Linked DNA regions of Leisingera sp. NJS204. The protein of the gene in region 2 interacts with the protein of the main gene of each other region in a pairwise test. Links are inferred from orthologs where the notes say so. Each region holds a gene or a part of one and is shown on either strand. Other genes may lie near its edges. The genes, in order: ETW24_RS11405 and ETW24_RS04075.

Region 1 (11,333 bases), 1.5 Mb from region 2 along the record:
GGCAATCGGCAGCACCATGCGGATGAGGTTCGGCAGGGTGAGCGCGGTGAACTCAAGGAATACCAAAGCAGACTGCCCGTTGCCGATCAGCCGGTCAAACAGCACGACAGCCCGGTTGACCCAGAACACGGCCACCAGAATCAGCGCAAAAAAGCCGAAGAAGAGCAGATATTGTGACAGCACGTATCTGTCGTAGCGTGACACCCGATCCCCCCAGACCATTGTGATTTTGCGCGACATTAGTGGATTTGCCGGGCGGGGAAAACTGCATTCTCGCAAGGCGCCTCATTCGGCGGCAGATCGCGGCCGCAGCGGGCGCAAAGCCGGGTCTGGCCAAGCGCCCCTGCGCAGGATACCTCTTATGCCAAGAACCATATGAAACCAGCAGGAGCGCGCGAGAATGAGCAGCCTTACCCCGATCCGATTTGCCGAATACGACCCCAAGGCGCTGCCGGAAATGACCGGCCGTGTGGCGGTGATGGTCACGCCCGAGGGCAGCATGGATCAGGCCGCGCGCACCGCCAACCGGCTGAGCAAGGGCGCAATTGCCCGGCTGATCGAATCGGATGGCTTCAAGAAGGCCAAGGCGGGGGATGTGGTGTCGCTCCGCTGGCCCGCAGGCATGCAGGCCGAGGCACTGGATGTGCTGGTTCTGCCGCGCAAGCTGACTCCGGTAGAGGCACGCCAAGCGGGTGCAAAACTGGCCAAGGCGGCAGCGGGCAAGCGGCTGACGGTGATGGCCGGCAGCATGAACAAGGCTGCTGACCTCACCATGGGGCTGGCGCTGCGCGACTATGGCTTTGATGACCATAAGACCCCCGCCGAAGACAAGCCTGAAGGCGAGGTGGTGATCGCTTCCAAGATGCCGTCCGATCTGGAGACCGCCTGCGCACCGTTGCTGGCGGTGGCCGAAGGCGTTCACATGACCCGGGATCTGGTCAATGAGCCTGCCAATGTGCTGACCACCACCGAATTCGCCCGCCGCATCGAAGAAATGAGTGAGATCGGCCTTGAGGTTGAGGTCCTGGAAGAGGCGGACCTGGAAAAGCTGGGCATGCGCACGCTGTTGTGTGTTGGCCAAGGTTCTGACAGCCCCTCCAAAGTGGCGGTGATGCACTGGAAAGGCGGCGCCAAGGACGCAGCCCCGCTGGCGCTGGTCGGCAAGGGCGTGGTGTTTGATACCGGCGGCATCTCGCTGAAGCCTGCGGGCGGCATGGAAGACATGACCATGGACATGGGCGGCGCGGGCGTTGTAGCCGGCACGATGAAGGCCTTGGCGCTGCGCAAAGCCCAGGCCAATGTGGTCGGGCTGGTCGGCCTTGTGGAAAACATGCCCTCGGGCAATGCCACCCGTCCGGGCGATGTGGTGAAGTCGATGAAGGGCGACACGGTTGAGATCATCAACACCGACGCCGAGGGCCGTCTGGTTCTGTGTGATGTGCTGTGGTACGCGCAGGAGCGGTTCAAACCTGCGGGTGTTATCGATCTGGCGACCCTGACCGGCGCGATCATTATTGGCCTCGGGCATGAAAATGCCGGCGTATTCTCCAACGATGACGATCTGTGCAATGCCTTCCTGAAGGCCGCGCGCTCCGAGGATGAAGGCGCCTGGCGGATGCCGTTGGGCAAGGCCTATGACGAACAACTGAAATCGCGGATTGCCGATATGAAAAACATCGGCGGACGCCCGGCGGGCTCCATCACCGCAGCGCAGTTCCTGCAGCGGTTCATCAAGGACGATATGCCCTGGATCCATCTGGACATTGCCGGTGTGGCCTCGGTCAAGGCGGACACGGACTATGCGCCCAAAGGCGCCACCGGTTGGGGCGTGATGGCGCTGAACCGTCTGGTCGCGGATAAGTTCGAGGCGGAATAAGCGTTCATGGGGGCTGCCTATTTCTATCATCTGACGCGCAGGCCGCTGGAGGAGACCTTGCCGGTCCTTCTGGACAAGGCGCGCGGGGCGGGCTGGCGCATTGCGGTGCGCGGGCGCGACCCCGAGCGCATGGCCTGGCTGGATGACCGTCTGTGGCTGGGGGCAGAGGACAGCTTTCTGCCCCATGGCCTGGCGGGCGGCCCCCACGACGCGCTGCAGCCGGTTCTGCTTACCGCCGGGCCTGAGGCCGCCAATACCCCGGACTGTGTGATGGCGGTGGAGGGCGCCGCAGTCAGCGCCGATGAGGTGCAGGCGCTGAGCCGTGTCTGTATTCTGTTCGACGGCACAGATCCGCAAGCTGTGCAGCACGCCCGCAGCCAGTGGAAGTCACTGACAGATGCTGGCTGTTCCGCCCAATACTGGTCCGAAGAGGGCGGGCGTTGGGAGAAGAAGGCCGAGAAATAGGCCGGGAAACCGGCCTGTTAACCCGCGGTATCGGCGGGATTTTGCCAATATCCTTCAGATTTGTTTCAGCTTGGCAGGAAATGCTCGCGCAAAAGGCGCTGCCGCAGTAATCCTCCGGGTCAAAAGATCAGAACAAAAGACCAGGACACTGGGGGACAGATGAAAGTATCACATGCGTTCCGTCGGGCGCGGCTGCTGCCGATTGTTGGGGCTGGGCTGCTGTTCCTTGCCAATTGCGGTGATATTCAAGGCGGATCGGTGGCCCGGGCCGAGGCTGAGGCCGCGCGTCTGGAATACGCGGTTCAGGAAGTCCAGTCTTTGCAATCCAGAGGGAGCCGTGTCTGGTGCGTGCCCTTTGCCCGCAATGCCAGCGGGATTGAGATTTTCGGCAATGCCAAAACCTGGTGGGCACAGGCCAAAGGACAGTTCAGCCGCGGCCAGCAGCCGCAAACCGGCGCGGTGATGGCGTTCCGGGCGACCCGCTCCAATCCGCTGGGCCATGTGGCAGTGGTCTCCAAGGTGGAGGATTCGCGCCGGATCCGGATCAATCACGCCAACTGGCGCCGCAACAAGGTGTCGCTGGGCATGGCGGTAATTGACGTGTCTGCAGCAAACGACTGGTCCGCCGTTCGCTTGGAAAGCAATCCGGGGGCCTACGGGCGGGTCTATCCGATCAACGGCTTCATTCTGCCGGTTCCGGACAAAGGGTGATCGCAGCGCAGCGGCGCTGCCCCTCTTGGCCAAAGGAAGAAAGGTGCCTTGGCTTCTTTCTGGTTCGAAATACCCCTGCCGGAGGCCTGCGCCGCAAGGCGCATGATCAGCGGGTCAGCACCAATGCGCCATTGCGGATTTCGATGCTGGACCAGCGCTGCAGATAGCCCATGCCCAAAAGGGATTGCTCCAGCTCGCCCTGGTTAACCCAAACACGCACATCCGTGTCGGTGATGCCGCCCAGCGACATTTCTTCGATCCAGACCGAGGCTGTGCGCACCTCACCATTGGCGGTGCGGGCGCGGCCGAGATAGGCGAGGCTGCCGGTGTCAATGCCGGCACGCTCTGCATCGCGCGCGTTCAGCACGACTTCGCTGGCGCCGGTGTCTACCAGGAACGGGACGGCAGCGCCGTTCACCTCAAGGGTCAGATAATAATGCCCGTCCGGCGCGCGCGGCACTTCGACCCGTCCGGCCTCCACCGCCACGCTTTGCTGCGGGCGCACGGTTTGGCGAATGTCCTCCCACAGCCCGTAAGAGGCGATCACACCAAGGAAGATAAATCCCCAGACCGCAAACATCTGCAGTGTCTTGCCGATGGATTGGCGGTTCTGCACAAAGACCCAGGATCCCACTGCAACCAGCAGGACAACCAGATAGATAACCCGCCCGATCTCAAACTCGCCCATCTGCGCACCTCCTGAATATAATGTAGGCGGGCCGGGGCGTTATGCTAGCCTGCAAATCCAAAAGCGCGCAGTCCGTCGAGCACGAACTGGACAGAAAGCGCCGCCAGCAGCATGCCCAGAAGGCGGGTCACAACGGTGATGCCGGTCTTGCCCAGCAAGCGTTCGAACAGGCCGGAAAACAGGCACATCACCAAGAGGATCGCCAGCACTGCGACCACCACGCCCATCACCATGGCAAAGCCTGCAATGCCAGGCTGCTGCCCCGCCAGCAGGATGACAGTGGCGATGGAGCCGGGGCCTGCAATCAGCGGGATCGCCAGCGGGAAGATGGACGGGTCGTCAAAATCATCCTCTTCGCTGCGGTCTTCGCGCCGCTTGTTGCGGCGTTCAAACAGCATATCAAGCGCAGTGAGGAACAACAGCACACCCCCGGCAATGCGGAAGGCAGCCATGGAAATGCCTGCAAAGCCAAGCACCGCTTCGCCAAGTGCCGTAAACAGCGCAAGCAGAATTGCTGCGGTGATGGTCGAACGCAGGGCAATCGCACGCCGCTGTGCGGGCGTCATGCCCTGTGTCAGCGCCAGAAAGATCGGTGTCAGCCCAATCGGGTCAACGATGACAAACAACGTGACAAATGAGGTGATCAGAAAGGCCGTGTCGATCATTGCGCCTCTGCTTTTTCCAGTTTCTCCACCGCTTTCAGCCACAGCTCCTCGGCGCGGTCCTGGGCTTCCATGACTTCGGCATATTTGCGCTGCCAGACAATGGCTTCGTCTTTGCGTCCATCGTCATAAAGAGCAGGGTCTGCCAGTTTTTTGGCCAGCTTGTCGCGCATTTCGCTGACTTTTTCCAGGCGCGCCTCACCTTTGCGGACCTCGGCGCGCAGGGCCTGAATGGCTTCGCGGCTGGGGCGCTTTGGTTTTTCGGCCTTGGCCTTGGTCTTGGATTTGCCTGCGGGTTTGTCGCGCGTCAGCAGCAGATCGCGGTAGGCCGGCAGATCGCCCTCAAACGGTTTCACTGTGCCGCCGGACACCAGCCACAGCCGGTCCGCGACCAGGCTAAGGAGGTGCATGTCATGGCTGACCAGAATGACCGCGCCGGAATAGGCGGTCAGCGCTTCGACCAGCGCCTCGCGGCTTTCGATGTCCAGGTGGTTGGTCGGTTCATCGAGGATCAGCAGATGCGGAGCGGGCAGGGTGGCCAGCAGCAGCGACAGCCGCGCCTTCTGCCCGCCGGAGAGACGGCCGACCTCGGTATCAGCCTGATCCGACCCCAGTCCGAACCCGGCCAGCCGGGCGCGCAGGCGGGCCTGGCCTTCGTTCGGGCGTTCGCGCTGCAAATGCTGCAGCGGCGTTTCGTCAATGTGCAGCTCATCCACCTGGTGCTGGGCAAAAAAACCGATCCGCAGCTTGCCGGACTGGGTCATCTTGCCGGCCATCACATCCAGACGGCCTGACAGCATTTTGGACAGGGTGGATTTGCCCTCTCCGTTCTTGCCAAGCAGCGCGATACGGTCGTCCTGATCAATGCGCAGATCCAGCCGACTGAGGATCGGGGTGCCGTCATAGCCGACCGAGGCGCCCTCGGTCGCGATGATCGGCGGCGACAGCTCCTCGGGTTCGGGGAAGGTGAAAACGGTGCGCGCGGCGTCTTCGGGTGCGCGGATGGTCTCCATCTTCTCCAGCATCTTGACCCGGCTTTGCGCCTGTTTGGCTTTGCTCGCCTTGGCCTTGAACCGGTCGACAAAGGCCTGCAGATGGGCGCGGCGGGCGTCCTGTTTCTTGGCCTGTGCGGCCTGATTGGCCCGGTTGGCGGCGCGCTGACGGGCGAACTGGTCATAGTTGCCGGAGTAATAGGTCAGGCCCAGCTCTTCGAGGTGCAGAATGCCGTTCACCGAGCGGTTCAGCAGCTCGCGGTCGTGGCTGATGATGATCACGGTGTGCGGGTATTTGACCAGATAGGCCTCAAGCCACAGCGCGCCCTCAAGGTCCAGGTAGTTGGTAGGTTCGTCCAGCAGCAAGAGGTCAGGCTGTGAAAACAGCACCGCAGCCAGGGCCACCCGCATCCGCCAGCCGCCCGAATAGTCGGAGCAAGGGCGTTGCTGGGCGGCAAAATCAAACCCGAGACCTTTGAGGATGGCAGCGGCACGTGCCTCGGCCGACCATGCGTCGATATCTGAAAGCCGGGTTTGAATTTCGGCAATCCGTCCGGGATCCTGCGCGGTCTCGGACTCGGCCATCAATTCGGCGCGTTCAGTGTCCGCGGCAAGCACCGTATCGATCAGCGACACGTTGGAGGATGGCGCTTCCTGGGCAATGCCGCCGATCCGCGCTTTGCTGGGCAGTGAAATGGCGCCGGATTCCAGCGACAGCTCATTGCGGATCAGCCGGAACAGCGTGGTTTTGCCGGTGCCGTTGCGGCCGACCAATCCAACCTTGTGGCCAGTGGGGATCGTGGCGCTGGCGCCATCGAACAAAAGACGGCCTTCGACCGCATAGGATATATCGCTGATACGTAACATGGGCCTTGCACTGGGGTACTGTCTGGCCCTTGTCAATGGGGCAGGCCATGTGCGGGTGCCGGACGTGGCTGGCTGTGGCCGGCTTATTGCAGATGCGCGGCAAGACCGGCGCAGGCTCAGGAGGCAAAGCCAACGGGCTGCGCGCCGCCCTTGCTGCTGCGTCAAAGCTGCGTAATCCCCTCTTTATCCTGTCACAGAGCCATGCTATCGGGGCGGCAATTCGTAACGGGCCGGGCATGATGTCCGGCTTTTCAGCACAGGAGTCTGCCCCATGGCACTGGAACGCACTTTCTCGATCATCAAGCCCGACGCAACCCGCCGCAATCTGACCGGCGCAATCAACGCCAAATTCGAAGAAGCCGGCCTGCGCGTTGTGGCGCAAAAGCGCATTCACCTGACCAAAGCCCAGGCAGGCGAGTTCTACAAAGTGCACGCCGAGCGTCCCTTCTACGACGAACTGTGCGAATTCATGGCCTCCGCTCCGATCGTCGCGCAGGTTCTGGAAGGCGAAAACGCCATTGCCAAAAACCGCGAAGTGATGGGCGCCACCAACCCGGCGGACGCCGCGGCCGGCACCATTCGCGCCGAATTTGCTGAATCGGTTGGCGAAAACTCCGTGCACGGTTCCGACGCACCGGAAACCGCCGCTGTCGAGATCGCCTATTTCTTCTCCGGCCTCGAGCTGGTCGGCTAAGCCGCAGGCTTAGCGATGACTGAAGGCCGCGCCGGGCGACTGGCGCGGTTTTTTTATGAGTTGGAGAAAGCGGTTCTAAGCCCGCTGTGCTGCCGGTTGCGCGGTCTGCGGGGCCGTTTCCGCGTGGCGAAGCGGCTGAAGGCAGCCAAGTCCTTGGGCGCAACCAGGGTGGAAAAGCCGCGCCGCGCAAGACGTTTCGCCAACGGCTCATCCTGCGCGGCTGATTGTTCCAAGTGGCGGCGCAGCAGGGCGACGTTGCGGGTATTGGCCTTCCAGCCAATGTCGAAAAGATCGCCGGCCAGCGGGATCGTGCCAACAAGCGCATCAATGCCGATGTTGGCGGCCATGCGCGCCAGCGTTCCTTTTGAAGCACCCATGCGGTGTCCCGAGAGCAGGATATAGCCCGCAGGCAGCAGCGCCACCGCGTCGCCCACGCCCGGGATGAGACCCAGAATGCTGTCCCAGCCGATCCGCGTTCCGATTAAGGGAATGCGGAATGCCCGGTCCATGCGGTGTGCCAGGCGCTGCAATGATTGTAGGCGGTCTTCGTGATGCGCGGTGTCAGGCATGTTCAGGCGTCTTCGCGATAATCCACACAGCGTGCACGATGCCCGGAATATAGCCGAGGATCGTCAGCAGGATGTTGAGCCAGAAATGCTTGCCCAGGCCGACCTGCAGAAACACGCCAAGCGGCGGCAGAATGACTGCAAAAATAATCCGGATCAGGTCCATCGAGGATCTCCTTTGGTTAATGTCCCGTTGATGAACCAACCCCCGGATACCCCATTTGGTTCCATCCAGCTATTTGCGCGCGACAACGCCGATCATGTCCAAGGTTGCCTCGAATGCTGCTTGATGGGTGTCAATGCTGCTGGCCTTGATCTCGTCAAAGCGCTGGCGAAGCTCTTCTTTTTCCTTGCCTTTGCAATCATTCCAAGGCCGCCCCTGCAGCGCCATCACCAGCACGTAGTAGCCGATGAAATGCGGCCGGGTACCGGTTTTCAGAAGTTTGGCATAGGCCGCGTCAGCGCCGATGGCACGCAAATCCTCGGCGGACGAAATGCCGGCCCGGTGGCAGGCTTCCTCATACGCGGGGCCAAGGTTTCGGATGGAAGAAATTGGTGTGTTCATGTTTTGTTTCTACCTGTTCCCGGTGCCGTTGTCACGCTGTAATCGGGCGTCGCCGTATATTGCGGGGCATCGTACTGACGCTGGGTTTCTTGCCGCAATGGCGGATTGACAGTCGCATTTCCTGCAGAAACCCTGACCGGAATGGCCAGCGGGAGGGTGTCGGATGAGCAGCGGAGAGCAAGTATCTGTGAATATTGAGGAGTTTAATCTGGCGAACCCGCCTGAGGGTTTTCTGGAGGATCCCTTTCCCATTTACGATGCTTTGCTGCGCGAGGCGCCGGTGCTGCCGCAGCCGGATGGGTCACTGCTGGTCTGCCGCCATGCCGATCTGGACAGGGTTTACCGGGACACCACGCTGTTTTCCTCGGACAAGAAGAAAGCTTTTGCGCCAAAATTCGGCGCGGGTTCGCCATTGTTTGAGCATCACACCACTTCGCTAGTGTTTTCCGATCCGCCGCTGCATACGCGGGTGCGCAGGATCATGACCTCGGCGCTGACGCCGCGGGCAATTGCCAGGATGGAACCGGGGCTGGTTGAGACGGTTGACCGCTTGCTGGACAGAATGGCGGGCGCAGCCAATGTGGACCTGATCGAGGATTTTGCCGCCTCCATTCCGATCCAGATTATCGGCAATCTGCTGGACGTGCCGATGGCGGAGCGGGCGCCGCTACGTGACTGGTCGCTGGCCATCCTGGGCGCGCTGGAGCCAGCGCTGAATGCTGATCAGCTGGCCGCAGGGCACCGGGCGGTGGAGGAGTTCAAGGCCTACCTGCAGGATTTGATCGCCCGGCGGCGGGCCAAACCAGGGGACATTGACACCGACGTGCTGACACGGCTGATCAACGGCGAGGGGGCGGATAGCGCCCTCAGCGAGGTTGAGCTGATCCAGAATTGCATCTTTATACTGAATGCAGGTCACGAGACCACCACCAATCTGATCGGCAACGGGTTGGCGCTGCTGAATGACCATCCGGACCAAAAGCAGCGGCTGCTGGAGCAGCCGGAGCTGATCAAACCTGCCATCGAGGAGGTTCTGCGCTTTCGGTCGCCCAATCAGCTGGGCAACCGGGAAACCACAGCGGATGTGGAATTCGGCGGACTGAAAGTCTCTGCGGGGACCAACTTGCATCTGCTGATCGGGGCGGCGAACCGCGATCCGGAGGTGTTTGAAAAGCCGGGTGTCTTTGATGTTAACCGGACGCCGAACCGGCATCTGGCCTTTGCCGGCGGGCCGCATGTCTGCGTCGGGCTGACGCTGGCGCGGCTGGAGGGGAGGATCGCCATTGAACGCCTGCTGCACCGTTTCCCGGGCTATCGCCTGTTGCCCGGCCGGGTGCCGGGCGGGCGAATCCGCTTTCGCGGCTATGCGGCACTGCCGGCGGAAATGGAGTGAATAAGGGTCGACAGGGGCGCTGTCAGGCAGGCCGGCTCAGAACAGCCCGGCCGCCTTGGCGGTCAGCGCGGCCTGGGTCCGGTTTTTGGCCTCCAGCTTGCGGCAAAGCGTGCGCACATGCAGTTTGATCGTCACTTCCTGCAGCTCCAGCTCGCGGGCGATTTCCTTGTTCGACAGGCCGCGGCATAACCCGTTCAGCACTTCCAGTTCACGCGGGCTGAGTTTTTCGGCCAGCGGATGGGTTTTTGCCGAGGCGTCTTCGCGCATCAGATCTACAGGCACATAGATCTCTCCCGCGCTCATGAAGCGCACGGCATTGAGCAGTGACTGCGCGCCCATGGTCTTGGGGATGAAGCCGATGGCGCCGGCATCCAGGGCCTCCTGCGCGGTGCGGGCGGGCGCGCTGCCGGACAGTATGGCCACGCCCTTGCCGCCATTGGCCTCCAGCGCCTTGGCCAGGCCGTCGAGCCCCATCATGCCGGGCATATTGAAGTCAAGAAGCACCAGGTCGTAGGGGCCCAGTTCGCAAATCTGCGCGATCGCACCAGGCAGATCAGTCGCCAAAGCGACCTCAGCACCGCCCTCGGATTTGAGGTAGGCGGAGATTGTTTCGCGGACCATATCATGATCGTCTGCCAGCAAAATGCGCATGTAGCCACTAGACCTGTTCTTTATTTCCCGGTCCCAGTCTACAGCGACAAGGGTTTCAAAACTGTCAACCTTGGATTGCGGACTGGTCTGGGGTGTGAACATCTGCTGCTGCTCCTGTGCGAGTACTGGAAATTTTACCGATATTACGACGTTCCGACGGCCTCTGGTAAGCCAACATTAGGGTTGATGGCGCTACTCTGGCGGTTGTGCACCCTATACGAAAGGTCATGAACCTATCCTCAGGTGCCGGTTTTCGGGCGGAGCGGATGTGCCATGCTTAGCCTGGCTGTTACGGAAACGGCATCAAATGAGGAGTGCTGGAATGAGAGGATTGATTTCGCAGGTCGCGGCCTTGGCTTCGCTTGCAGTCATGGCGTGCGCAGCCGCAGTTTTTGCGGATGAAGCGCAACCGGTGCTGCTGTCGGTCGGAGTGGAGGGCGCGGCGGAACCTGCAGCGCAGTACACGATTGAGGATCTGCGTGCGCTGGCTCCGGTCACCTTTGAGACGGAGACCATCTGGACCACCGGGCCGCAGCAGTTCACCGGCGTGCCGCTGGCTGTTCTGGTCGGGCGGATGGATGTCAGCAGCGGGCGGCTTGTAGCGTATGCGGTGAATGACTATGCGGTGGAAATCCCTGTTGCGGATGCGGTTGACGGTGGCCCGATTGTCGCCTTTGAGCGTAACGGCGCGGAAATGTCCTTGCGCAACAAGGGGCCGCTATGGGTGGTGTATCCTTATGACAGCAACCCGGCCTACCGCACCGAAGAAGTCTTTTCGCGCAGTATTTGGCAACTGGACCGGATCGTAATTCAGCCGTGAATGGCAGGCAGGGAGCAGTCAGGTGATGCTGCGCGGATTTCCAACGATGCCGCGCTGGGTTTTAGCGCTGGTGCTGGCAATTGCAGCAGCGCTGGCTGCGCAGTCTGTGCGGCTCGGGCATCAGGTGCTGCAGCAGCTGGGCGGGCTGTCGACCGCGGCAACAGACAATATGCAATGGAACCTGTCCCAGGCCGAAGTTGAGCATCTCAAGCTGGAGGCGGCGGTTCTGACGGCCAGCGCGCCTGGGGATCTGCGCCGCCTGCGGCGCCAGTTCGATGTTTACTACAGCCGGATTGCCACGTTCCGCGAAAGCCCGCTGTTTGAGGATTTGCGCCAAAGCCCGGCAGGTGCAGCCCTGCTGCAGCAGATGCAGGACCGGCTGG
Region 2 (11,904 bases):
GGGCGGCGCTGGCCCGGTCAGTCATCCTGTCGCCGGATGTGATTATCGCGGATGAACCGACGGGTAACGTGGACTGGGAAATGTCGCAGCGGCTGCTGCAGCTGCTGGTTGAGCTGAACCGGATGGGCAAGACCATTCTGGTGGCAACCCATGATCTGTCGCTGATCCGGGCGGCCAAGAACCAGGTGCAGGCCCGGGTGCTGCGGATCTCCAACCGGCAATTGCAGCTGGCGGGGGCGGACCTATGACCGAGGGCAAACTGCGCAAGCTGATCCTGGGCGATACCCAGGCCAACCGGGTGGTGCCGCCAAGCGGCTTTACCGCCCATCTGACGCTTTTTGTTTCCGCCGCGATGGCCTTTCTTGCTGTCTTTGCGCTGGCGCTGTCGATGGCCTCCGGGCGGCTGGCAGACCAATGGGCCTCAGAGCTGGCGCGGGCTGCAACCCTGCGCATCAACGCGCCGGCAGAGCAGCGCGCGGCACAGACCGAGGCGGCGCTGGAAATCCTGCGCCAGACACCGGGTGTGGCTACCGCCCGCGCGCTGTCGGGAGAGGAGCAGGCGGCGCTGCTGGCGCCCTGGTTCGGCTCCAGCCTGCCGGTTGGCAGCCTGCCGCTGCCGCAGCTGATCGAAGTCACAAGCGAGGATCCCGGATATGACGCTGCCGGGCTGCGCCTGCGGCTGCAGGCCGAAGTGCCGGGCGCGGTTCTGGATGACCATACCCGCTGGCGCGCGCCGCTGGTCGATGCCGCCCGGTCGCTGCGCAGGCTGGCCTGGGTGTCGATCCTGCTGATCGGCAGCGCAACGGCGGCAATGATCACCCTTGCCGCCAATGCGGCCCTTGCCGCAAATGCGCAAGTGATCGAGGTTCTGCGGCTGGTCGGGGCGCTGGACAGCTATATCGCCCAGGCTTTTATACGCCGCTTTACTCTGCGCGCCTTAAGCGGCGCTGCAGCGGGGGTGGCCCTTGGCATGATTGGCGTCTGGCTGATGCCGGAAGCCTCGGATGAAGGCGGCTTCCTGACCGGTCTCGGCTTTCAGGGCTGGGGCTGGCTGGTACCGCTGGTGATCCCGGTACTTGGCGCGCTGGTGGCTTTTGCCGCCACCACCCGTGCCGCCACCAAACGTTTGGGAGCACTGTCGTGAAAAACCCGGTTCAATGGCTGCGTTCAGCGGTCTTTCTGCTGCAGATGTATCTGGCAATGCTGGTGCTGGGGCTGTTGTTTGCTCCTTGGGCCGCAGTATCCCCCAAGGGTGCGCGCACGGCCTGTAAGTCTTATGCGCGCTGGGTCCTGTGGACCGCGCGCTGGATGGTTGGCATTCAGACCGAAGTCCGTGGCCAGGTGCCCTCTGGGGAAGTGATTGTCGCCGCCAAACATCAAAGTTTCCTGGATATCCTGATCATCTTCAATGCTGTACCCTCGGCCCGCTTCATCATGAAGCGCGAATTGATGTGGACCCCGGTGATCGGTGTTTATGCCAAGCGTCTGGGCTGTGTGCCAGTCAACCGCGGCCGGCGCGGGTCGGCCATTGCCAAGATGGTCAAGGATGTCGCCGCGCAAAGCCGCGAGCCGGGCCAGCTGATCATCTATTCCCAAGGCACCCGCGTGGCCCCCGGTGCCCGCAAGCCTTACAAGATAGGTACTGCAGTGCTGTATGAGGGGCTGAGCCAGCCCTGCGTGCCGGCCGCCACCAATGTCGGCGTGTTCTGGCCGCGCAAGGGTATTTACCGCAAGCCTGGCCTTGCAGTGGTGGAGTTCCTGGAACCGATGCAACCGGGGAGCAGCCGCGACGATTTTATGGCGCAGCTGGAAATGCGGGTAGAAAGCCGGTCGGATGATCTGATGCGGGAAGCCGGGTTTGACCCGGGCACGGCTGAGCAACGGGCCTGACCAGCCGGAGCGGGACTCCCGCCGGGGCCAAGAAAATTCGAATTTTCTTGGCAAAATTCTTTGAAGATTTTTTTGCCCGGCGGGTGCCGGGCGGGCTGCATCAGCGCAGGACTTCGCCTATCAGAACCTGCGGCTGGACGTCCGTAAAGTTCGCAATGTCGTCCAGAGCCGGCCCTGCTGCCTGCATCGCGGTATCCATGGCCGCCTGATCGGCAAAGGTCATCGTGGCGATAGCAAAAAACGGCGGCGGGACATCCGGTCCGCCCGCCAGCCCCCTCGTCACCACAATTGACTGCAGATGCGGCCCGAGGTGCTGGTCCACAACCTTCATGTGGGTGTCAGCGTAATAGGCATAGTCGAATGTTTTTCCGTCACTGACGGGGTAGATGACTTGTAAAGAAACGGCCATAGCGGTGTCTCCTGCGGGGTGAAATCGAGGCTCAGTAAAGAGCGGATCGCCAGCCGTGCCAATCGAAAAAGGGCAGCTGCGGTGAGCTGCGCCTTGTTATGTTCGGTGACTCGCCAGGTTTAGCTGTGAATCGGCCCGTCGCCGCAGGCCAGGGCAGCCTCGCGCACCGCTTCGGAATAAGTCGGATGCGCGTGACAGGTCAGCGCCACATCTTCGGCGGAGGCGCCGAATTCCATCGCCACACACAGCTCATGGATCATGTCGCCCGCGGCCGGACCGATGATCGCAGCCCCCAGGATGCGGTCGGTTTCCTTGTCGGCGATGATCTTGACAAAGCCGCCCTCGGCCTGGCCGACGGCCTTGGCCCGCGCATTGCCCATGAACATGAATTTACCGGTCTTAACCTTCTTGCCCTCTGCCTTCAGCGCGTCCTCGGTGGCGCCCACGGTGGCCACTTCCGGCGTGGTGTAGACGACACCCGGAATGACGCCGTAATTCACATGGCCATGCTTGTCTGCAATAACACTGGCAACTGCCATGCCCTCATCCTCGGCCTTGTGCGCCAGCATCGGGCCTTCGATCACGTCGCCGATGGCATAGACGCCGGGCACATTGGTGCGCCAGTGATTGTCCGTGGCGATCTGGCCGCGTTCGGTCATTTTGACACCCAGCGCGTCCAGCCCCAAGCCATCGCTGTAGGGCTTGCGCCCGGTGGCAACCAGCACCACATCGGCGTCCAGGGTCACCTCATCGCCGCCTTTCTTGGGCTGGTATTTGACCTTGGCCTTGGTCTTGGTGGTCTCCACCCCCTGCACCGCAGCGCCCAGGATGATATTCAGCCCCTGCTTTTCAAGGATCCGCTTGAAGCTGCGCTGCACGTCCTTGTCCATCCCCGGACAGACCGCATCCATGTATTCGACCACGGTCACCTCAGATCCCAGACGGGCATAGACCGAGCCCAACTCCAGCCCGATCACACCTGCGCCAATGACGGCCAGCTTCTTGGGGATCTTCGGCAGCTCCAGCGCGCCTGTGGAGGAGACCACGATCTTCTCGTCGATCTCGACGCCCGGAATGGAGGCGGGGACCGAGCCGGAGGCGATCACGATGTTCTTTGCCTCATGCACGTCGTCGCCGACCTGCACCTTGCCCGCCGCAGGGATTGAGGCCCAGCCCTTGATCCAATCGATCTTGTTCTTCTTGAACAGGAACTCGATGCCGCCGGTGTTCTGGGTGATGACCTCATCCTTGTAGGTCTTCATCTGGTCCCAATCGACCGACGGCGATTTGCCCTTGAGGCCCATATGGGCAAAATTGTGCTCTGCCTCATGCAGCAGGTGGGTCGAGTGCAGCAGCGCCTTGGACGGAATGCAGCCCACGTTCAGGCAGGTGCCGCCGAGGGTTTCCCGGGCCTCGACCACAGCTGTCTTCAGTCCCAGCTGGGCGCAGCGGATGGCGCAGACATAGCCGCCGGGGCCGGCGCCGATTACGATGACGTCATATTGGGACATGGGTTGGTTTTCCTCTGTTCTCCCCGGTTCCGTTTGGCGGAACACGCATTAGGGGATAGTGGTCTTAGGATCAGACGGGGGTCAACATCTTGATCGAGATATTGGTGACCCCGTCGCGTTCTAGGTGCATAGCGAGCTCTTCCGATCCGAAAAAAGCACGGGCCTTCTCCGGATCGGTGATCGCGAACAGCGCCACGGCGTGGTTTGTGCGGTCCGGATCGCTCCATACGTTCATGTCGGTGATGCCTGCGGCCTGGCGGTTGGCCTTGTCCTGCCGGAAAACGGTCAGCCAAGCGGTGAAATCGGCCACATCGGCCTGCCAGAGAACATGGGTTGCCATTGGGGTTACTCCTTTATCCGTTCTGCAGGCAGAGTGCACTGCTTTGGCAAGGGAGCGCTTTGATGCCACTCAAGAAAGGCGGGTGCTGCCGCAGTTTCCGCAGAATTGCGGCGCTGGGCCCGGCTTGGGCGGAGCCAATTTGAGTATTTTGGGAAAGATGAATGGTCATGCGAGGAGCACCCCCGCGAGCATCGCAGCAAGGCCGCTGGTGGCGATGAGCCAGATTGCGGTGCGCAGATAGGGCACGCCGCTGAGGTAGGCGGGCAGGTAGAGGGCGCGGCCCCCGAGATAGGTGTATATCCCGCCGGTGATCAGGGCGCCTTGCAGGCTGGCCAGTTCCGCGACCAGCGCCAAGCTGATGAAGATCGGTGCGGTTTCCAGGAAATTGGTGAAGGCGCGCCGCGCCCGGCCCGCCAGCGCGCTGCGGGAGACGGATGTGTCGCGCGGGCCTGCGGTCCAGGCGTTGCCGACCGAGAGCTTCAGCAGGAAGCTGTCGAAGCTCACGTGGATCAGGCCGAGGATCGAGAGGCAGACAAGGCCCCAGAGCGGGAGGGTCATTGGGTTGAACTGCATTCAAGTTTGACACTCTTGACTTCTTCCCGGCGTCCATTGACAGCACTTATGATGCTGAAAATAGCTATTCCCATCAAAAGCCCGGCACCAAATGTTGGTTCGCCTTTGTTCGGCCCCTCAGCTGTCACCCAACCCAACCAGTTAAATGCGATTGAGGTGAGCACCATTACAGAGAAAAATATGGGTACGACTACTAGGAAGAAACTCCAATGGCGGGATTTTCCGGTCAGAAAGAGGTGTGTGCCGCAGGTTCCGCAAAGGTGAAAATCGGTCTTGTTCACACCCCTCCAAGGGTTGGTCCGCATCATAGCCAGCGTTGACTGAATGCGCCCGCAATCGGGGCACTTTATCCCGCACCAGCGCGCCCAATAGCTGGGTCTTTCACCAATTTTGGGCGCGCTGATTTTGTAGGGCTGGCTAGGCTTTCCCCTCAATGGATTACAGATCCATCAGCAAACGGCGCGGGTCTTCCAGCGCTTCCTTGACGCGGACCAGGAAGGTCACGGCGCCTTTGCCGTCGACGATGCGGTGGTCATAGCTCAGCGCCAGATACATCATCGGGCGGATTTCCACCTTGCCGTTTATCGCCATCGGGCGGTCCTGGATCTTGTGCATGCCCAGGATGCCGGACTGCGGCGGGTTCAGGATCGGCGAGGACATCAACGAGCCGTAGACGCCGCCGTTGGAGATGGTGAAGGTGCCGCCCTGCATCTCGGCCATCGACAGCTTGCCGTCGCGGGCGCGGGCGCCTTTTTCGGCAATCGCTTTCTCGATCGCGGCAAAGGACATCGCGTCAGCATCGCGGATCACCGGCACAACCAGGCCGGTCGGAGTGCCTGCGGCAACACCCATGTGTACGAAGTTTTTATAGACGATGTCGGTGCCGTCGATCTCGGCATTGACCTCGGGCACTTCTTTCAGCGCATGGCAGCAGGCCTTGGTGAAGAAGGACATGAAGCCCAGTTTCACGCCGTGCTTCTTCAGGAACAGGTCCTTGTACTCATTGCGCAGGGCCATCACCTCGGTCATGTCGACCTCGTTGTAGGTGGTCAGCATGGCAGCGGTGTTCTGGCTGTCCTTCAGGCGCTTTGCGATGGTCTGACGCAGGCGGGTCATCTTTACCCGCTCTTCGCGCGCGGCATCATCTGCGGTGACCGGGCCGCGCACCTGGGCCGGTGCCGGGGCTGCCGGAGCGGCAGGCGGTGCGGTCTTGGCGGCGGCCACGGCGGCAGCAACGTCTTCCTTCATGATGCGCCCGTCACGGCCGCTGCCGCTGACTTGCGACGCATTGAGGCCTGCCTCGGCCATCGCCTTTTCCGCCGACGGGGCGTTGGCAATATCCTTGGACGCCGACGCGGTGGCAGCAGCCGGGTTCTGGGCGGCGGCAGGTGCGGAAGGGGCCGCGGAAGATCCGGTTGCGCCGCCAGCGATCACGCCCAGCTGTGCGGCAGCCTGGACGGTGGCGCCCTCTGCGGCGATGATCTCGGTCAGCACGCCGGCAGCCGGGGCGGGCACTTCTACCGACACCTTGTCGGTTTCCAGTTCGCACAGCATTTCGTCCTGCGTGACGGTGTCGCCCACCTTTTTGAACCAGGACGAAACGGTGGCCTCGGAGACTGACTCGCCAAGCGCGGGAACCATGACCGGCACCGGTGCGCTATCGCCGCCGGAGGGCGCAGCAGCAGGAGCCGGTGCTGCAGGGGCAGCGGCAGCACCATTGGCCTCGGACAGGGTGGCCAGCAGAGCGTCGACGCCGACAGTCTGGCCTTCACCGGCGACGATCTCGCCCAGGGTGCCTGCGGCAGGCGAGGGCACTTCGACCGTCACCTTGTCAGTCTCCAGCTCGCAGAGCATTTCATCGGCATTGACGGTGTCGCCGGGTTTCTTGAACCAGGTGGCCACGGTGGCCTCGGTCACGGATTCGCCCAGGGTGGGTACGCGGACTTCGGTTGTCATGTCTCTTTATCCTCAGATGCTCAGCGCTTCGTTCACGAGGGCTGCTTGTTGTGCTTTGTGCTGGCTGGCCAGACCGGTTGCGGGCGAGGCCGAGGTGGCGCGGCCTGTATAGACCGGCCGGGTGTGCTTGGCCTTGATGCGGGTCAGCACCCATTCGATGTTGGGTTCAATGAAGCTCCAGGCGCCCTGGTTCTTGGGCTCTTCCTGGCACCAGACCATTTCCGCCTGTTTGAAGCGTTCCAGCTCCTTCACCATGGAAATGGCCGGGAACGGATAGAACTGCTCGACCCGCATCAGATAAACATCGTCGATGCCACGGGCATCGCGTTCTTCGAGCAGGTCGTAATAGACCTTGCCCGAGCACATGACGACGCGCTTGATCTTGTCATCCGCCACCAGCCGGGTGTCGGAGTTGCCGTGCTGGGCATCATCCCATAGCACCCGGTGGAAGCTGGAACCGGTGGTGAACTCTTCCGCCTTGCTGACCGCCAGCTTGTGGCGCAGCAGGGATTTCGGAGTCATCATGATCAGCGGCTTGCGGAAGGTGCGGTGCAGCTGGCGGCGCAGGATGTGGAAATAGTTTGCAGGCGTGGTGCAGTTGGCCACAATCCAGTTGTCCTGGCCGCACATCTGCAGGAAGCGTTCAAGCCGGGCGGAGGAATGCTCAGGGCCCTGGCCCTCGAACCCGTGCGGCAGCAGGCACACGAGGCCCGACATCCGCAGCCATTTGCTCTCGCCCGAGGAAATGAACTGGTCGAACATGATCTGCGCGCCGTTGGCAAAATCGCCGAACTGGGCTTCCCACAGGGTCAGCGCGTTGGGTTCCGCCAATGAGTAGCCGTATTCAAAGCCAAGCACCGCATATTCTGACAGGGCCGAGTCGATCACGTCGTATTGCGACTGGCCCGCGCGGATGTTGTTGAGCGGATAGTAACGCTCCTCGGTCTCCTGGTTGACGATGCCGGAATGGCGCTGCGAGAAGGTGCCGCGGGTGGCGTCCTGGCCCGCCAGGCGCACCGGGTAGCCCTCCAGCAGCAGCGAGCCGAATGCCAGCGCCTCGCCCGTCGCCCAGTCAAAGCCCTGGCCGGTTTCAAACATCTTGCCGCGGGCATCCAGGAAACGGCCCACGGTGCGGTGCATCGGGAAGCCGTCGGGCACCCGGCTGAGCGAGGCGCCGATCTCTGACAGGGTTTCCGGAGCGATCGCGGTGCGGCCGCGCTGGTAGTCGGCGTCTTTCTTATCCAGATGCGACCAGCGCCCGTCCAGCCAATCAGCCTTGTTGGGCTTGTAGTTCTTGCCGGTCTCAAACTCTTCGTTCAGATGCGCCTGGAAGGCGGCCTTCATGTCCTCGATCTCGCCTTCGGGGATCAGGCCATCCTTGACCAGCCGGTCGGTGTAGAGCGTCAGCGTGGTTTTGTGGCCCTTGATCTTCTTGTACATCAACGGGTTGGTGAACATCGGCTCGTCGCCTTCGTTGTGACCGAACCGGCGGTAGCAGAAGATATCGAGCACCACATCCTTATGGAACTTCTGGCGGAATTCGGTGGCAACGCGGGCGGCATGGACCACCGCCTCCGGGTCGTCGCCGTTGACGTGGAAAATCGGCGCCTCAACCACCAGCGCATTGTCGGTGGGATAGGGGGAGGAACGTGAAAAATGCGGCGCAGTGGTGAAACCGATCTGGTTGTTCACCACGATATGCATGGTGCCGCCGGCCTTGTGGCCGCGCAGGCCCGACAGCGCAAAGCACTCCGCCACCACGCCCTGGCCGGCAAAAGCCGCGTCGCCATGCAGCAGGATCGGCAGCACCTTGCTGCGGTCCTTGTCACCCAGCTGGTCCTGCTTGGCACGGACCTTGCCGATCACCACCGGGTTCACCGCCTCAAGGTGCGAGGGGTTGGCGGTCAGGCTGAGATGCACATTGTTGCCATCGAACGCGCGGTCGGACGACGCGCCAAGGTGGTATTTCACATCGCCGGAGCCATCCACGTCTTCGGGCTTAAAGCTGCCGCCCTGGAATTCGTTGAAGATGGCGCGGTAAGGTTTCTGCATCACATTGGCCAGAACCGACAGACGGCCGCGGTGCGGCATGCCGATCACGATGTCGCACACCCCCAGCGCACCGCCGCGTTTGATGATCTGTTCCATCGCCGGAATGAGGCTCTCGCCGCCGTCCAGGCCGAACCGCTTGGTGCCGGTGTATTTGACGTGCAGGAATTTCTCGAACCCTTCGGCCTCGACCATCTTGTTGAGGATCGCCTTACGGCCTTCGCGGGTAAAGGTGATTTCCTTGTTGTAGCCCTCGATCCGCTCTTTCAGCCAGGCGGATTGCTCGGGGTCGGAGATGTGCATGTACTGCAGCGCAAAGGTGCCGCAGTAGGTGCGCTTCACGATGTCGACAATTTGCCGCATGGTGGCAACCTGCAGCCCCAGTACATTGTCGATGAAGATCGGCCGGTCCATGTCGCCGTCAGTAAAGCCGTAGGTCTTGGGGTCCAGCTCCGGGTGGGCAGAGGCGGCACGCATGCCCAGCGGATCCAGGTCCGCTGCCAGATGGCCCCGGATCCGGTAGGCACGGATCAGCATCAGCGCCCGGATCGAGTCCAGCACCGCGCGCTGCACCTGATCGTCGGTGACCTCGACGCCCTTGGCGGAGGCCTTTTCCCTGATCTTCTTGCCTGCGCCCTTGGTCTCGGCCGGGGTCGGCCATTCGCCGGTCAGCGCGCCGGTGAGATCATCATCCAGCGCCGGCGGCCAGTCGTTGCGCGCCCAGGACGGGCCTGCAGCCTCAGCCTTTACGTCCAGTTCTGCATCGCCCATCTGGCGGAAGAACTCGGCCCAGGCGGCATCCACCGCGTTGGGGTCATTGGCGTATTGGGCATAGAGCTGCTCCAGATACTCCGCATTGTGCCCCTGCATGAAAGAGGAGGCGCGGAAGAGGTCGTTAGGGCTTTGTTCGGTCATTGGGGTGCCTCGTGCGGGTTGGGACCGTATTTGTTCTCACCTGGCTGGGATTTCTTTGAGGTAAAGAAAAGGAACAAAACGAGCGGGATCATTGCGGCTGCGAAACCTATTCCACTTTGGAGCTGCTGCAGATTGGGTAGAGCTTTCAGTGCGAACATCAGGATTGCGAAGAGTGCAAATGGCACAACAAATATTGTACTGGCTGTTATGCCTACATCGTGCAGACGCCGCGAAAGTGCAGCGAAAAACGGTATGGCGAACAATCCAGTAAAAAGACTAAAGAACCAGGGGTATTGGTGTCCGAGGTAGAAATAGACCCCAAAGTGAATTTTGAAACTGCCTTCGGGCTGATCCGTAGTCAGATTCAATCCAACGAACTGGACAAGTGCCAAAACCAAAACAAAAAACCAAAACTCGCTTCGGGCTGCGCGCCCGCCGAATTGTGCATAATTGCCCATGCAAGTTTTGACTGAGGCCCAAAAGCCCATTGCTGCACCATACCTTTTCTTGCGAGTTTGCCGCGCTCGCTCAAAACAAAGCTAGCGCGGCAAATCCAGTTTCTTTGACTTACTTGCCGATCGCTTTCAGAACCGCTTCACCCAGGCCCGCCGGGCTTTCGGCAACGACGATGCCTGCGGATTTCATCGCTTCGATCTTGTCGTCAGCACCGCCTTTGCCGCCGGCGACAATCGCGCCCGCGTGGCCCATGCGGCGGCCCGGAGGGGCGGTGCGGCCGGCGATGAAACCTGCAACCGGCTTGGAGCGGCCCTTCTTGGCTTCGTCAGCCAGGAACTGGGCGGCCTCTTCCTCGGCAGAGCCGCCGATTTCGCCGATCATGATGATGCTTTCGGTTTCGTCATCGGCCAGGAACCATTCCAGCACGTCGATATGCTCGGTGCCCTTGATCGGGTCGCCGCCGATGCCCACACAGGTCGACTGGCCAAGCCCGACGTCGGTGGTCTGCTTCACCGCCTCATAGGTCAGGGTGCCGGAGCGCGACACAACACCAACCGAACCGCGGCGGTGGATATGGCCGGGCATGATACCGATCTTGCAGGCGTCCGGGGTGATCACACCGGGACAGTTGGGGCCGATCAGGCGCGACTTGGAGGTCTCCAGCGCCCGCTTCACCCGCATCATGTCCAGCACCGGAATGCCTTCGGTGATGCAGACGATGACTTCCATTTCGGCGTCGATCGCCTCGAGGATGGAATCCGCGGCAAACGGCGGCGGCACGTAGATCACCGAGGCATTGGCTTCGGTCACATGCTTGGCTTCATGCACGGAATTGAAGACCGGCAGGTTCAGATGCGTCTGGCCGCCTTTGCCGGGGGTGACGCCGCCGACCATTTTGGTGCCATAGGCGATGGCCTGTTCAGAGTGGAAAGTACCCTGCGAGCCGGTGAAGCCCTGACAGATAACTTTGGTGTTTTCGTCGATGAGGACTGCCATGATGTCGGTTCCTTCAAGCGGTATGTGTCTGTTGGTTCTGCGGTGTGGCCAAGGATCGGCCGTCGAAGCGGATTTTTTCGAGGGTGGCCCGCCCCAGGACCACACTGGGAAATACTCTGAAGCCGCCGCGGAATTCATAGATCCCGCGCCGGAGTTTCTGGCGGATCAGCGGCCAGCCCTTGGGCCGGTGGCGCGCCGGGCCGATGGCATGTTCGCCGGGGGCCTCGTTGCCCTGTTCGGCCAAGGCCGGCTGGACCTGATAGACCTTGACGGCGCGCGCAGGTTTGGAGGCGTCGAAGTTGAACAGCAGGTTGTCCAGGGTGATCTCAAACGGGCGGCTGTCCAGAAGGTGCTGCGCTGCGCGGCGGGAGACCGCATAGGCTGCACCGCCCGCGTGGCGCGACAGCATCTGGCGCACCTCGCGGCCCATGTAGGTAAAGCCATCCTTGCCAAGCGCCACCTGCAGCTTTTTGGCCCGCCAGCGTTCGAATTTGACGATGCCGGCATCCTGCGGCCACCAGGACAGGTCGTTCAGCCAGGCGCCGGTGTCGGGCGACAGGAAAACATCGTCCTCCAGGATCAGCGCCACATCGGCGTCTGACGCCAGAAACGCCTCCCAGGCCTTGGCATGGCTGAGAGTGCAGGCCATGTCCTTGGTTTGGAAATAGCCCCAGTTGCCCTCAGGCGCGCACTGCTGCAGCATTTCCTCGCGGCTGACCTGTGTGCTGTCTACCGCATCGATGCGCGCAGCCGTAAGCCCGCACTGATCCAGCTCTTGCTGCATCAGTGCGGCCCGGCCTGTGGCCTGT

What was found.
Region 1: the proteins of ETW24_RS04075 (region 2) and ETW24_RS11405 interact in binary tests that used the Escherichia coli proteins (3 or more experiments, as listed by UniProt). The link is inferred for Leisingera sp. NJS204 from one-to-one orthologs.

Annotation. Positions count from the first base shown.
Region 1 is NZ_CP035417.1:2,325,246-2,336,578, reverse strand. What follows is about bases 3,832-6,812. They hold ETW24_RS11405 (ABC-F family ATP-binding cassette domain-containing protein), read right to left. Parts: upstream 6,262-6,812; coding sequence 4,402-6,261; downstream 3,832-4,401. Other genes in these bases: ndk (nucleoside-diphosphate kinase), read left to right, coding at 6,533-6,812; ETW24_RS11410 (MarC family protein), read right to left, coding at 3,832-4,405. In the rest of the region: LPS export ABC transporter permease LptF, read right to left, coding at 1-204; ETW24_RS11430 (leucyl aminopeptidase), read left to right, coding at 401-1,876; ETW24_RS11425 (DNA polymerase III subunit chi), read left to right, coding at 1,883-2,341; ETW24_RS11420 (CHAP domain-containing protein), read left to right, coding at 2,501-3,052; ETW24_RS11415 (retropepsin-like aspartic protease family protein), read right to left, coding at 3,159-3,740; more of ETW24_RS11410, read right to left, coding at 3,785-3,831; more of ndk, read left to right, coding at 6,813-6,955; ETW24_RS11395 (DUF4112 domain-containing protein), read right to left, coding at 7,009-7,524; ETW24_RS11390 (YqaE/Pmp3 family membrane protein), read right to left, coding at 7,517-7,687; ETW24_RS11385 (TfoX/Sxy family protein), read right to left, coding at 7,757-8,086; ETW24_RS11380 (cytochrome P450), read left to right, coding at 8,250-9,479; ETW24_RS11375 (response regulator), read right to left, coding at 9,516-10,130; ETW24_RS11370 (molybdopterin-dependent oxidoreductase), read left to right, coding at 10,453-10,950; ETW24_RS11365 (PAS domain-containing hybrid sensor histidine kinase/response regulator), read left to right, coding at 10,976-11,333. UniProt on the Escherichia coli protein: Genetic data indicate it may be involved in ribosome assembly or function.
Region 2 is NZ_CP035417.1:795,760-807,663, forward strand. What follows is about bases 6,492-10,043. They hold ETW24_RS04075 (2-oxoglutarate dehydrogenase E1 component), read right to left. Parts: upstream 9,644-10,043; coding sequence 6,692-9,643; downstream 6,492-6,691. Other genes in these bases: odhB (2-oxoglutarate dehydrogenase complex dihydrolipoyllysine-residue succinyltransferase), read right to left, coding at 6,492-6,679; ETW24_RS04080 (DUF805 domain-containing protein), read right to left, coding at 9,640-10,043. Also shown: ETW24_RS04030 (cell division ATP-binding protein FtsE), read left to right, coding at 1-248; ETW24_RS04035 (cell division protein FtsX), read left to right, coding at 245-1,144; ETW24_RS04040 (lysophospholipid acyltransferase family protein), read left to right, coding at 1,141-1,890; ETW24_RS04045 (EthD family reductase), read right to left, coding at 1,991-2,299; lpdA (dihydrolipoyl dehydrogenase), read right to left, coding at 2,419-3,810; ETW24_RS04055 (hypothetical protein), read right to left, coding at 3,881-4,150; ETW24_RS04060 (MAPEG family protein), read right to left, coding at 4,316-4,708; ETW24_RS04065 (hypothetical protein), read right to left, coding at 4,705-5,004; more of odhB, read right to left, coding at 5,162-6,491; more of ETW24_RS04080, read right to left, coding at 10,044-10,101; sucD (succinate--CoA ligase subunit alpha), read right to left, coding at 10,211-11,095; ETW24_RS04090 (glycosyltransferase family 25 protein), read right to left, coding at 11,109-11,904. UniProt on the Escherichia coli protein: E1 component of the 2-oxoglutarate dehydrogenase (OGDH) complex which catalyzes the decarboxylation of 2-oxoglutarate, the first step in the conversion of 2-oxoglutarate to succinyl-CoA and CO(2).